2 linked regions of the Cytobacillus sp. IB215665 genome follow. Each later gene encodes a partner of the first gene's protein in a complex. Links are inferred from orthologs where the notes say so. Each region holds a gene or a part of one and is shown in the gene's direction. Other genes may lie near its edges.

What was found.
Region 2: the proteins of acpP (region 1) and fabF are in contact, whole or in part, in a solved structure (PDB 6OKG), measured with the Escherichia coli proteins. The link is inferred for Cytobacillus sp. IB215665 from one-to-one orthologs.

What each region holds. Positions count from the first base shown.
Region 1 is NZ_JAXBME010000004.1:267,709-272,479, forward strand. Bases 1,880-4,771 are described here. They hold acpP (acyl carrier protein), read left to right. Parts: upstream 1,880-3,154; coding sequence 3,155-3,388; downstream 3,389-4,771. Other genes in these bases: fabD (ACP S-malonyltransferase), read left to right, coding at 1,880-2,153; fabG (3-oxoacyl-[acyl-carrier-protein] reductase), read left to right, coding at 2,158-2,901; rnc (ribonuclease III), read left to right, coding at 3,540-4,256; smc (chromosome segregation protein SMC), read left to right, coding at 4,571-4,771. In the rest of the region: transcription factor FapR, read left to right, coding at 1-185; phosphate acyltransferase PlsX, read left to right, coding at 202-1,188; more of fabD, read left to right, coding at 1,212-1,879. UniProt on the Escherichia coli protein: Carrier of the growing fatty acid chain in fatty acid biosynthesis.
Region 2 is NZ_JAXBME010000003.1:73,804-80,035, reverse strand. Bases 59-2,928 are described here. They hold fabF (beta-ketoacyl-ACP synthase II), read left to right. Parts: upstream 59-809; coding sequence 810-2,048; downstream 2,049-2,928. Other genes in these bases: SLH52_RS04660 (DUF2268 domain-containing protein), read left to right, coding at 2,534-2,928; SLH52_RS04670 (beta-ketoacyl-ACP synthase III), read left to right, coding at 59-742. Also shown: more of SLH52_RS04670, read left to right, coding at 1-58; more of SLH52_RS04660, read left to right, coding at 2,929-3,313; SLH52_RS04655 (ABC transporter ATP-binding protein), read left to right, coding at 3,502-4,533; SLH52_RS04650 (ABC transporter ATP-binding protein), read left to right, coding at 4,530-5,519; opp4A (oligopeptide ABC transporter substrate-binding protein), read left to right, coding at 5,548-6,232. UniProt on the Escherichia coli protein: Involved in the type II fatty acid elongation cycle. Catalyzes the elongation of a wide range of acyl-ACP by the addition of two carbons from malonyl-ACP to an acyl acceptor.

The sequences.
Region 1 (4,771 bases):
TAACTGCGCAAGCAACAATCCGTTTCATGCGCCAAGTAAAAGAAACTGAGCGTGTGATAGCTAAAGCCAAAGTTAAAGGATTGGATAAGAAGAAAGGGAGAACAATAGTAGAAGTAAACAGCTTTGTCGGAGCAGAAATGGTATTTTCAGGGGAATTTGAAATGTATCGTTCAAAAAGTAATTAAAAGGTAGGTTCAACAAATGAGAATCGCAATCGATGCAATGGGTGGTGACCATGCACCTAAAGAAATTGTTTTAGGCACTCTAAAAGCGCTAGAAGCTTTCCCTAGCTTACATATTACTTTAATAGGGGATGAAGACAAAATTAAGACATATGTTTCTGAACAGAAACGTCTTTCTATAATACATGCCAATGAAATAATTGAAGCAACTGATGAGCCTGTAAGGGCAGTTCGTAGAAAGAAAAATGCCTCTATGGTACTTATGGCAAAAGAAGTGAAAGAAGGGCGTGCGGATGCTTGTATTTCTGCAGGGAATACGGGTGCTCTAATGGCAGCGGGTTTATTCATAGTCGGTAGAATCGATGGAATTGATCGTCCTGCATTAGCTCCAACATTACCAACTGCAGATGGACGTGGTTTTATAATGCTAGATGCTGGAGCTAATGTGGATGCCAAAGATCAACATTTGCTACAGTATGCGATTATGGGGTCGATTTATGCTGAGAAAGTACGGGGTGTTCCATCACCTAGAGTGGGCTTGTTAAATATAGGAACAGAAAAGAATAAAGGAAACGACCTTATGAAGCAAGTCTTTTCCTTATTAGAAAAAACGTCATTACACTTTATTGGTAATGTTGAGGCGCGAGACTTATTAGATGGGGTTGCAGATGTAGTCATAACAGATGGCTTTACGGGTAATGTTACATTAAAAGCAATAGAGGGAACAGCACAATCAGTTTTTTCTATGTTAAAAACAACATTAACAAGCAATTTTAAGAGCAAATTTGCAGCTTCTGTATTAAAGCCTCAACTGTTAGATTTAAAAGCTAAAATGGATTATTCAGAATACGGTGGAGCTGGGTTGTTTGGTTTAAAAGCTCCAGTAATTAAAGCACATGGTTCTTCTGACGCCAATGCGATCTTTAACGCTATTCGTCAAGCAAAAGATATCGTTGATAACAATGTTACTGAATTGATAAAGCAACAAGTTGAATCTGTTGATTGATTAGTAAAGAGAGGAATGATCATATGGGGAAAATTGCATTTGTTTTTCCAGGCCAAGGTTCACAAATTGTTGGTATGGGACAAAGCCTTGCACAAAAATATGACAATGTGGCAGCTGTTTTTAACAAAGCTGATGAAAAACTAGGTATTTCATTAACTGACCTTATTTTCCAAGGTCCAGCTGATAAATTAACGTTAACGATGAATGCACAGCCAGCTTTATTAACGACGAGCATAGCTATTCTTGAACGGTTCAAAGAAGAAAATATACGACCTGATTATGTTGCGGGTCATAGTTTAGGAGAATATAGCGCACTTGTGGCTGCCGAAGCATTGTCATTTGAAGATGCAGTGTATGCAGTAAGGAAACGAGGCGAATTAATGGAAGAAGCTGTTCCTGCAGGAGAAGGGTCAATGGCAGCTGTACTAGGGATGGAACAAGGTCAGCTACAAGAAATCACAACCCAAATTACAGCTGATGGATATCCAGTTCAACTCGCTAATTTGAACTGTCCTGGTCAAATTGTTATTTCTGGAACAGCTGAGGGAGTATCAATCGCAACGAAACAATGTAAAGAACAAGGTGCAAAACGCGTCATCCCTTTAGTTGTAAGTGGACCATTTCATTCATCACTCATGCAACCAGCTGCTAATAAATTCGATCACATATTAGACGAAATAACAATTAATCATGCAAAGATTCCAGTAGTAACGAACATTCATGCAAAGCCATTAACAAAGAGTACAGAAATAAAGCAAGCTTTAATTGAACAATTATATTCTCCAGTTTTGTGGCAACAGTCTGTAGAATACATGCTTGACAATGGTGTAGATACCTTTATAGAAATTGGTCCTGGTAAAGTTCTTTCAGGACTCATCAAAAAGGTTAACAGAAGGGTTAATGCCTATTCAATAAATGATGAAGAGTCAATGCTATTGACAATTGAAAGATTGAAAGGGGAATAAAAATATGACGTTGCAAGGAAAAGTTGCCTTAGTGACAGGTGCATCTAGAGGGATTGGTCGTGCTATTGCATTGGAACTAGCGAAGCAAGGTGCTAGTGTAGTAGTAAATTTTGCAGGAAGTGAAGCAAGGGCAAACGAAGTGGTGGATGAAATAAAAACAATTGGTTCTGAAGCAGTTGCGATTCAAGCTGACGTTGGAAATTCTGAAGCGGTATCTTCTATGATTAAAGGTGTGATCGCTAAATTTGGCAAGCTAGACATTCTAGTAAACAACGCCGGAATAACAAGGGATAACTTGTTAATGAGAATGAAAGAAGATGAGTGGGATACTGTCATTAATACAAATTTAAAGGGCGTATTCAATTGTACAAAGGCTGTTACCCGCCAAATGATGAAGCAAAGAGCTGGAAGAATAATTAATATTGCTTCAGTCGTTGGAGTAGCAGGTAACCCTGGACAAGCAAACTACGTTGCTGCAAAAGCTGGTGTGATAGGTTTAACAAAAAGTTCTGCTAAGGAATTAGCAAGTAGAAACATTACAGTAAATGCAATAGCCCCAGGCTTTATTACAACTGATATGACCGATGAATTAAATGAAGATATTCGTAATGAAATGTTGAAACAAATTCCACTTGTGAAATTTGGTGAACCGACAGACGTAGCAGCTGTTGTGGCATTTATAGCTTCTGAAGCAAGTGGGTATATGACTGGACAAACATTGCACGTTGATGGCGGAATGGTCATGTAAAGAGTTTAACAAAAAGGTGCTTTTAATAAGGCTGTTATTGTAAAATTTGTTGATTTTTTAATAGAATGTGAACAGCTAGATGGTATTATTATCCGATTGTCCTAAAAAGAAGAGAAGGTACGACGAACGCTTTAGAAAGACGTGATCTCTTAGAATGAAAAACAACAATCGATACGAAAACAGCCTTTTAAAATAATACAACTAGTTTTTTGAATGAAAATACACTATAATATTTGAGGGGAGGTGAGCAATAATGGCAGATGTTTTAGAACGTGTAACTAAGATTATCGTTGATCGCCTTGGAGTTGAAGAGTCAGAGGTGAAATTAGAATCTTCATTTAAAGATGATCTTGGTGCTGATTCCCTAGATGTAGTAGAGCTAGTGATGGAGCTTGAAGACGAATTCGATATGGAAATTTCCGATGAAGATGCTGAAAAGATAGCTACAGTTGGTGACGCTGTTAACTACATAAACGGTCAGCAATAATTCCGTTTTATCTATTAAAAGTCCCGTTTAAGGCGGGACTTTATCATCATAATAGGTGCCATATTAGTACATAGGCAATAAAGTGCAATGATCAACCTCTAGAAATGAACAATTCCGAACATCAAGTTTTGTTGGAGGTACCTAAAATAACATGAAAAAAACAGGTATTGAAAAGCATGCGAAATTTAATGAATTTCAAGAAAAAATAGGTTTTCGATTTCAAAATAAAAAATTGTTGTTGCAAGCATTTACGCATTCATCTTATGTGAATGAGCATCGAAAACGGCTCTATGAAGATAATGAGAGATTAGAGTTTTTAGGAGACGCAGTTCTTGAGTTAACAATTTCCCAATATTTGTATAAAAAATACCCATTGCTAAGTGAAGGCAAATTAACGAAACTTCGTGCTGCTGTAGTTTGTGAATCTTCTCTTGTTTCTTTTGCAAATGACCTATCCTTCGGTAAGCTAGTTTTGCTAGGTAAAGGAGAAGAGTTAACTGGTGGACGAGAACGACCAGCATTATTAGCGGATGTATTTGAGGCATTTATTGGAGCATTATACTTAGATCAAGGAATTGACGCTGTTTGTTCCTTTCTAGATATGGTTGTATTTCCTAAAATAAATGATGGTGCTTTTTCTCATACGATGGATTATAAAAGTCAGCTTCAAGAATTAATTCAGAGAGATGGAGCTGGTTTACTCGAATATAAAATCTTACAGGAAAACGGTCCTGCTCATAATCGAGAGTTTGTATCTTCAGTTTGTATAAATAACAAAACACTTGGTGAAGGTAGGGGGAAGTCAAAAAAAGAAGCAGAGCAAAACGCTGCGAAAAAGGCTTTGCAAAAAGTAAAAGAATCATTATAACACCATTAATGCCCCCTTTATGGGGGTATTTTTAAAAAGGCTCTATTCGTATAGCTTGTTGCTATTCAAACATTTATTACTAGGCTAGAGCTATGGAAATTATGGTTATAAAAAATAAGATGCCAAAGAATGTTATTTGTGAACGTATTAATGTCTTAGTTCAGAAAGATACGAAGATAGCCATTAATCAACAACACATACCAAATTAAGTAAACTATAAGGCTGATCAAATGAAATGCTGCCTGTGCTAGGCAGAGATAATCAAGTGTACACACGTCATAATAAAAGAATTTTTAGTAATAGGAGGGATATTCATGTTCCTCAAACGGTTAGATATCGTTGGATTTAAATCGTTTGCAGAAAGAGTTTCTATTGATTTTGTGCCAGGTGTAACTGCAGTAGTTGGGCCGAACGGCAGTGGGAAAAGTAATATTACCGATGCTATTAGGTGGGTATTGGGGGAACAATCTGCAAAATCTCTACGCGGAGCGAAAATGGAAGATATTATTTTTGCA
Region 2 (6,232 bases), on another replicon or contig:
AGATGCGGAAATTACAGCTGATGAAATAGATATGATTTTAGTTGCTACGGTGACACCAGATCAGCCATTTCCATCAGTAGCATGTAGAATTCAGGAGAGGTTAGGGGCAAGTAAAGCTAACGCTATGGATATAAGTGCTGCTTGTGCTGGATTCATGTATGGCATGGTAACCGCCAAACAATTTATATCTACAGGGACTTATAAGCATGTGTTAGTCATTGGTGTTGAAAAATTGTCTAAGATCACTAACTGGGAAGATCGCAATACCGCTGTCTTATTTGGGGATGGGGCTGGTGCTGTCGTTATGGGGCCTGTTTCAGAAGGTAGAGGCTTACTTTCTTTTGAACTAGGAGCGGATGGAACTGGTGCAAACCATTTATACCAAGATGAATATATCATTATGAACGGACGTGAAGTCTTTAAATTTGCGGTAAGACAAATGGGTGAGTCTAGTGTTAACGTTTTGGAAAAAGCTGGATTAACGAAAGAGGATGTTGACTTTCTCATTCCTCATCAAGCGAATATTCGTATTATGGAATCAGCGAGAACGAGGCTTGAACTACCAGAAGAAAAAATGTCAAAAACAGTGCATAAATATGGGAATACTTCAGCTGCTTCAATTCCAATTTCTATCGTTGAAGAGCTAGAAGCTGGTAAAATCAATGATGATGACTTGCTCGTCCTGGTCGGTTTTGGTGGAGGCTTAACTTGGGGAGCTATTGCTTTCCGTTGGGGGAAATAACAAAAATTAAATGATTTAAATATATGTTGAGTAATTTATGTATAAATGGACAAAGGAGATGCTTACTATGAATAAACGTAGAGTTGTTATTACAGGTTTAGGTGCTGTGACACCTCTTGGGTCATCGGTAGAAGCAACATGGGAAAATTTAATAAATGGTGTTTCGGGTATTGGAACTGTTACGCGTGTGAACCCAGATGATTATCCTGCTAAGGTAGCAGGTGAAGCAACAGACTTTAATCCTGAAGATTTTATGGAAAAGAAAGATGCACGAAAAATGGATCGTTTTACGCAATTTGCGTTAGCTGCATCTTTGATGGCAGTAAAAGATGCCAGCCTAACAATCACAGATGATATTGCTCCAAGAGTAGGTGTCTGGATTGGGTCTGGTATAGGTGGTATGGAAACATTTGAAAATCAATTTGAAACATTTCAAAAACGAGGCTATCGTCGTGTGAGTCCGTTTTTTGTACCTATGATTATCCCTGATATGGCAGCAGGTCAAGTGTCAATTGCTCTTGGCGCCAAAGGTATAAATTCTTGTACTGTTACAGCATGTGCTACAGGGACGAATTCTATCGGTGATGCATTTAAAGTCATCCAGCGAGGAGATGCGGATGTAATGGTTTCAGGTGGAGCGGAAGCACCAATTACGAAAATGTCCATGGCTGGATTTTGTGCAAATACTGCATTATCAACAAATCCAGATCCTAATACAGCGAGTCGCCCATTTGATAAAAATCGAGATGGTTTCGTAATGGGTGAAGGAGCTGGAATCGTTGTCTTAGAGGAGTTAGAGTTTGCTAAAGCAAGAGGGGCAAAAATTTATGCAGAAGTAGTCGGTTACGGCTCTACTGGAGATGCATATCATATTACTGCGCCTGCACCAGGTGGAGAAGGTGGGGTTCGCGCAATGAGGCAAGCAATTGAGGATGCTGACCTTACACCAGAACAAATTGATTATATTAATGCTCACGGTACGAGCACACAATACAATGAAAAATTTGAAACAATGGCGATTAAAGAAGTGTTTGGTTCGTATGCTGAAAAATTACCAATTAGCTCAACGAAATCCATGACTGGCCACCTACTAGGTGCTGCTGGTGGGATAGAAGCAATATTTTCAGTCCTATCGATTAAGGAAGGAATCATTCCGCCCACTATCAACTTGGAAACTCCTGACCCTGATTGCGACCTTGATTACGTTCCGAATGAAGCTAGAAAACAGGAAGTATCTGTAGCGTTAAGTAACTCATTAGGTTTCGGAGGTCACAACGCAGTATTAGTCTTTAAGAGTTATGAATAATAAGGCTTAAATATTATGATCATACAAAAAACTGGCTATCTTATATGCCAGTTTTTTTTGTGCTTACATGGCCTATGCACTCACATTAACATTTTATCATATGATGAAAAGAAAACTTTGTTCTTATTTTAAACGTGATTAATAACATTATTAGTCTCTTTACAATAAGCTCTTTTCGTAAGTTTTGTTGCAATTGTTACCAATTATCACCATGAAAAGTAATTTATTTGTTAGTCATCGTTGTACAGAAGAAAAGGTTCCACGATCTCTAGTTTGGTATTACGTGTTTATTTTTTATGGGAAAACATCCTTTCGAAGGAAGTTGCAATTGTAATCAGGGTTTTACAGTTTTAATCTCATAAAGAAGAAAGGATGACACGAATAATAGTTTCTAAGCGTGTTTATTTCTTAGTACGAGATACATCAATAAATGCGAAAACAGCGCATATTGTTGATATTAATCATACGATAAAAGGGTGAAAAAAATGCCTGTAATATCTACCTATGAATGGTTGGATCAATGGTATGACGAACCAAATAAATTGTGCAAAAAATTAGCAAATTTATTTGGAGGATCATCTGAGAGGTCTATCTATTCATATCTTCGTTCTTTTGGAATGTATCGTCCCTCAAGGAATGGTAAGGAATGTATCCATGAGCTCAAGGAGAATAAAGTATGGGGAATTGTAAAAAAAGAACATCAACTTTTACAAAAAGAATGGGCAGGTGAAGATGTACCGATCTTCATTTTTCCAGCTGATTCCTCAAATCCAGGTTTGCGCGAATACAATGGTAAATCTGGTGTTGCTTTTAAAGATAAGCTTTTTCTATTCGTATCTCCACAAAATGAAAAAAATGAAATTCGAGCATTATTTACACATGAATATAATCACGTTTGCAGGTTATCAAAGTACAAAAAAAATGATGACAGCTATACTTTATTGGACACGATTATATTAGAGGGGCTCGCTGAAAATGCAGTTAGGGAACGACTTGGGGATAAATATGCAGCTGCATGGACGAATTATTACACTCAGGATGAAGCGCAATATTATTGGAATAAAATAATAAAACCAAAAATGCATGTGCTAAGAAGTCACCGGATTCATGATCAGCTTCTATATGGTCATGGACTTTTCCCGAAAATGGTAGGTTATAATGTTGGCTATCAATTAGTGAAATCGTGTATAGATCATCAAGGTGATGCGATAAAGACTTTGTTATCTTTCCAAAGTAATGACATTGTTAAATATTCAGAATTTTAGTAATCAATAAAATTTTAAAGAAGAGTAGTAGAAAATCTAGTAAACTAGCTACTTTTCTTTTTTTTTATATTTTGAAAATATTGTAACTTTAAAAAATATATTGATTTTGTAAAGAATCTGTAATATATTTTATTATAATATTATGTTTAAAAATTCATACTAAATATATTACTAATTAGAGGTGTACTATGAGTTCAAATTCTCGTCAAAACGCTGAAACACCTTTATTAAAGGTGAGCAATTTAGAAACAGCCTTTAAAATTGATGGTGAATACCACAATGCCGTTGATAACGTGTCATTCTCAGTAAAGCCGAAACAAATTGTCGGAATTGTTGGAGAATCAGGTTGCGGGAAGAGTGTAATGTCACTCTCCATCATGAAACTGTTACCTAAGCACAACGGAGAAATTAGAAGTGGACAAGTTGATTTTAAAGGTAAGGAATTGCAAGATTTAGATGATAATGAGATGAATACAATTCGCGGAAAAGATATTTCTATGATTTTCCAAGAGCCGATGACTGCACTAAATCCAGTTTTCACGATCGGCTTTCAACTAGAAGAAGTACTTTTTAACCATATGAATATTTCTAAACGTGAAGCCCGCTTGAAAAGTGTTTCTTTATTAAAAAGTGTCGGAATATCTAGACCTGAGCAAATTGTCGAAGAATATCCACACCAGCTTTCAGGTGGAATGAGACAAAGGGTAATGATAGCAATGGCTATCGCTTGTCAGCCACAACTATTGATCGCTGATGAGCCTACAACTGCACTCGACGTAACTGTACAAGCCCAAATTCTTGAATTACTTAAAGAAATTCAAGAAGTAAATGATATGTCAATCATTCTTATTACGCATGATTTAGGTGTCGTTGCAGAGATGTGTGATGAAGTAATCGTTATGTATGCAGGTAGAATTGCTGAAAGAGCTAGTGCGGAAGAACTGTTTTACAACCCGAAGCACCCGTACACGAAGCTATTAATGGGTTCTATTCCTAAGTTGGATGAGGAAGTTGAAAAGTTAAGTTCTATTGAAGGAATTGTACCTTCCCTAGTTAATATGCCGAAAACTGGCTGTAAATTTGCTGACCGTTGTCCACAAGCAATGGCAGAATGTAGAGAAATAACACCACAGCTAAAAGAGGAAAACGTTAATCATGAGGTAGCTTGTTTGTTATATGAAAACAGCTTTCCTACTGAAAGGGTGAAGGTGAGTAAATGAGCCAGCAATCAACTTTAGAAGAAAAAGAAAGTTTACTAGAGATAGTAAATTTGAAAACTTACTATCCTATTAAAGGTGGAATTTTACGTAGAACGATAGGTAATGTTAAAGCAGTTGACGATGTATCGTTTGAAATTAATAAGGGTGAGACATTCGGGCTTGTAGGAGAATCTGGATGTGGTAAATCAACAACAGGTAGAACAATTTTACGTTTGTTAGAACCTACAGACGGCAAGATTATTTTTGATGGACAAGATATTACGAAGTTAAGAGGTGCATCCCTACGACAGATGCGTAAAGACTTCCAAATGGTTTTCCAAGACCCATATGCGTCTTTAAACCCTACAATGATGGTCGGTAGCTTAGTATCAGAGCCAATTCGTAATTACCAAAAAGTTTCTGAAGAAGATTTAAAGGAAGATGTACTTGATTTGCTGAAGAAGGTTGGGCTACCGCCAGATGCGTATTATAAATATCCACATGAGTTTTCAGGTGGGCAAAGGCAGCGTGTAGGTATAGCAAGAGCGCTTGCACTCCGCCCAAAACTCATCATTGCCGATGAACCTGTGTCGGCACTTGACGTGTCAGTTCAGTCACAAGTATTAAACTTGCTGAAAGAATTACAAGATGAATTTGATTTAACGTATTTGTTTATCGCACATGACTTAAGTGTAGTGAAACATATGAGTGATCGAATTGGTGTTATGTATCTAGGTGGGATCGCAGAGCTTGCTGATAAAGAAAGCTTGTACGCTGAGCCATTACACCCGTATACACAAGCTCTGTTATCTGCAATTCCTGAGCCTGATCCAAGGAAGAAAAAAGAGCGTATTATTTTGGAAGGAGACGTGCCGAGTCCGGCAAATCCGCCGCAAGGCTGTGCCTTCCATCCTCGCTGTGCCCATGCTAAGCCGGAGTGTCAGAAGGTGAAGCCTGTTTTGAAGGAGGTGAAAAAAGGTCATAAAGTAGCGTGTCACTTATATTAACTAAAATTGATAAATTAGGGGGAGAACTATGAAAAAATCATTATGGCTGTTTTCATTAATGCTTGTGTTAGCATTGTTCTTAGCTGCTTGTGGTGGCGGGGATGACGCATCAGCGCCAGCAGATGATAATAACTCAGAAGAAACTGATTCAAACGAAACTGAAGCTACAACAGAAGGTCCTAAAGAAGGCGGGACAGTCACATTTGGTTTTAACCAACCGTTTAAAGGTGTATTGTCATATGCTTATTATGAAGGACAAGATGATTCAGAGATTTTACAGTTTATGCATGAAGGTTTAACTAAAACTGATGAGAACTTACAAACTGTACCAAACCTTGCAGATTGGGAGCTTTCTGAAGACAACATGACTTTAACGTTTAACTTAAAGCAAGGCGTTAAATGGCATGATGGTGAAGAGTTAACTGCTGAGGATATGGAATATGCTTGGTACTTAATCGCTGATCCAGACTATGAAGGAGCTCGTTTTGCAAACGTTGCAATGATAGAAGGTGCAGAGGATTACCAACAAGGTAATGCTGACACGATTTCAGGTATTACGGTAGTAGACGATTATACGATTGAAGTTAAAGTAACAGAACCATCTGTTAACTTAATTGATAACATTTGGACAGCACCAGAACCAAAACATTATTATGGAGATTTATCTTCTAAAGATGTTCCTGATTCTGATCAAGTTCGTGTAAACCCAATTG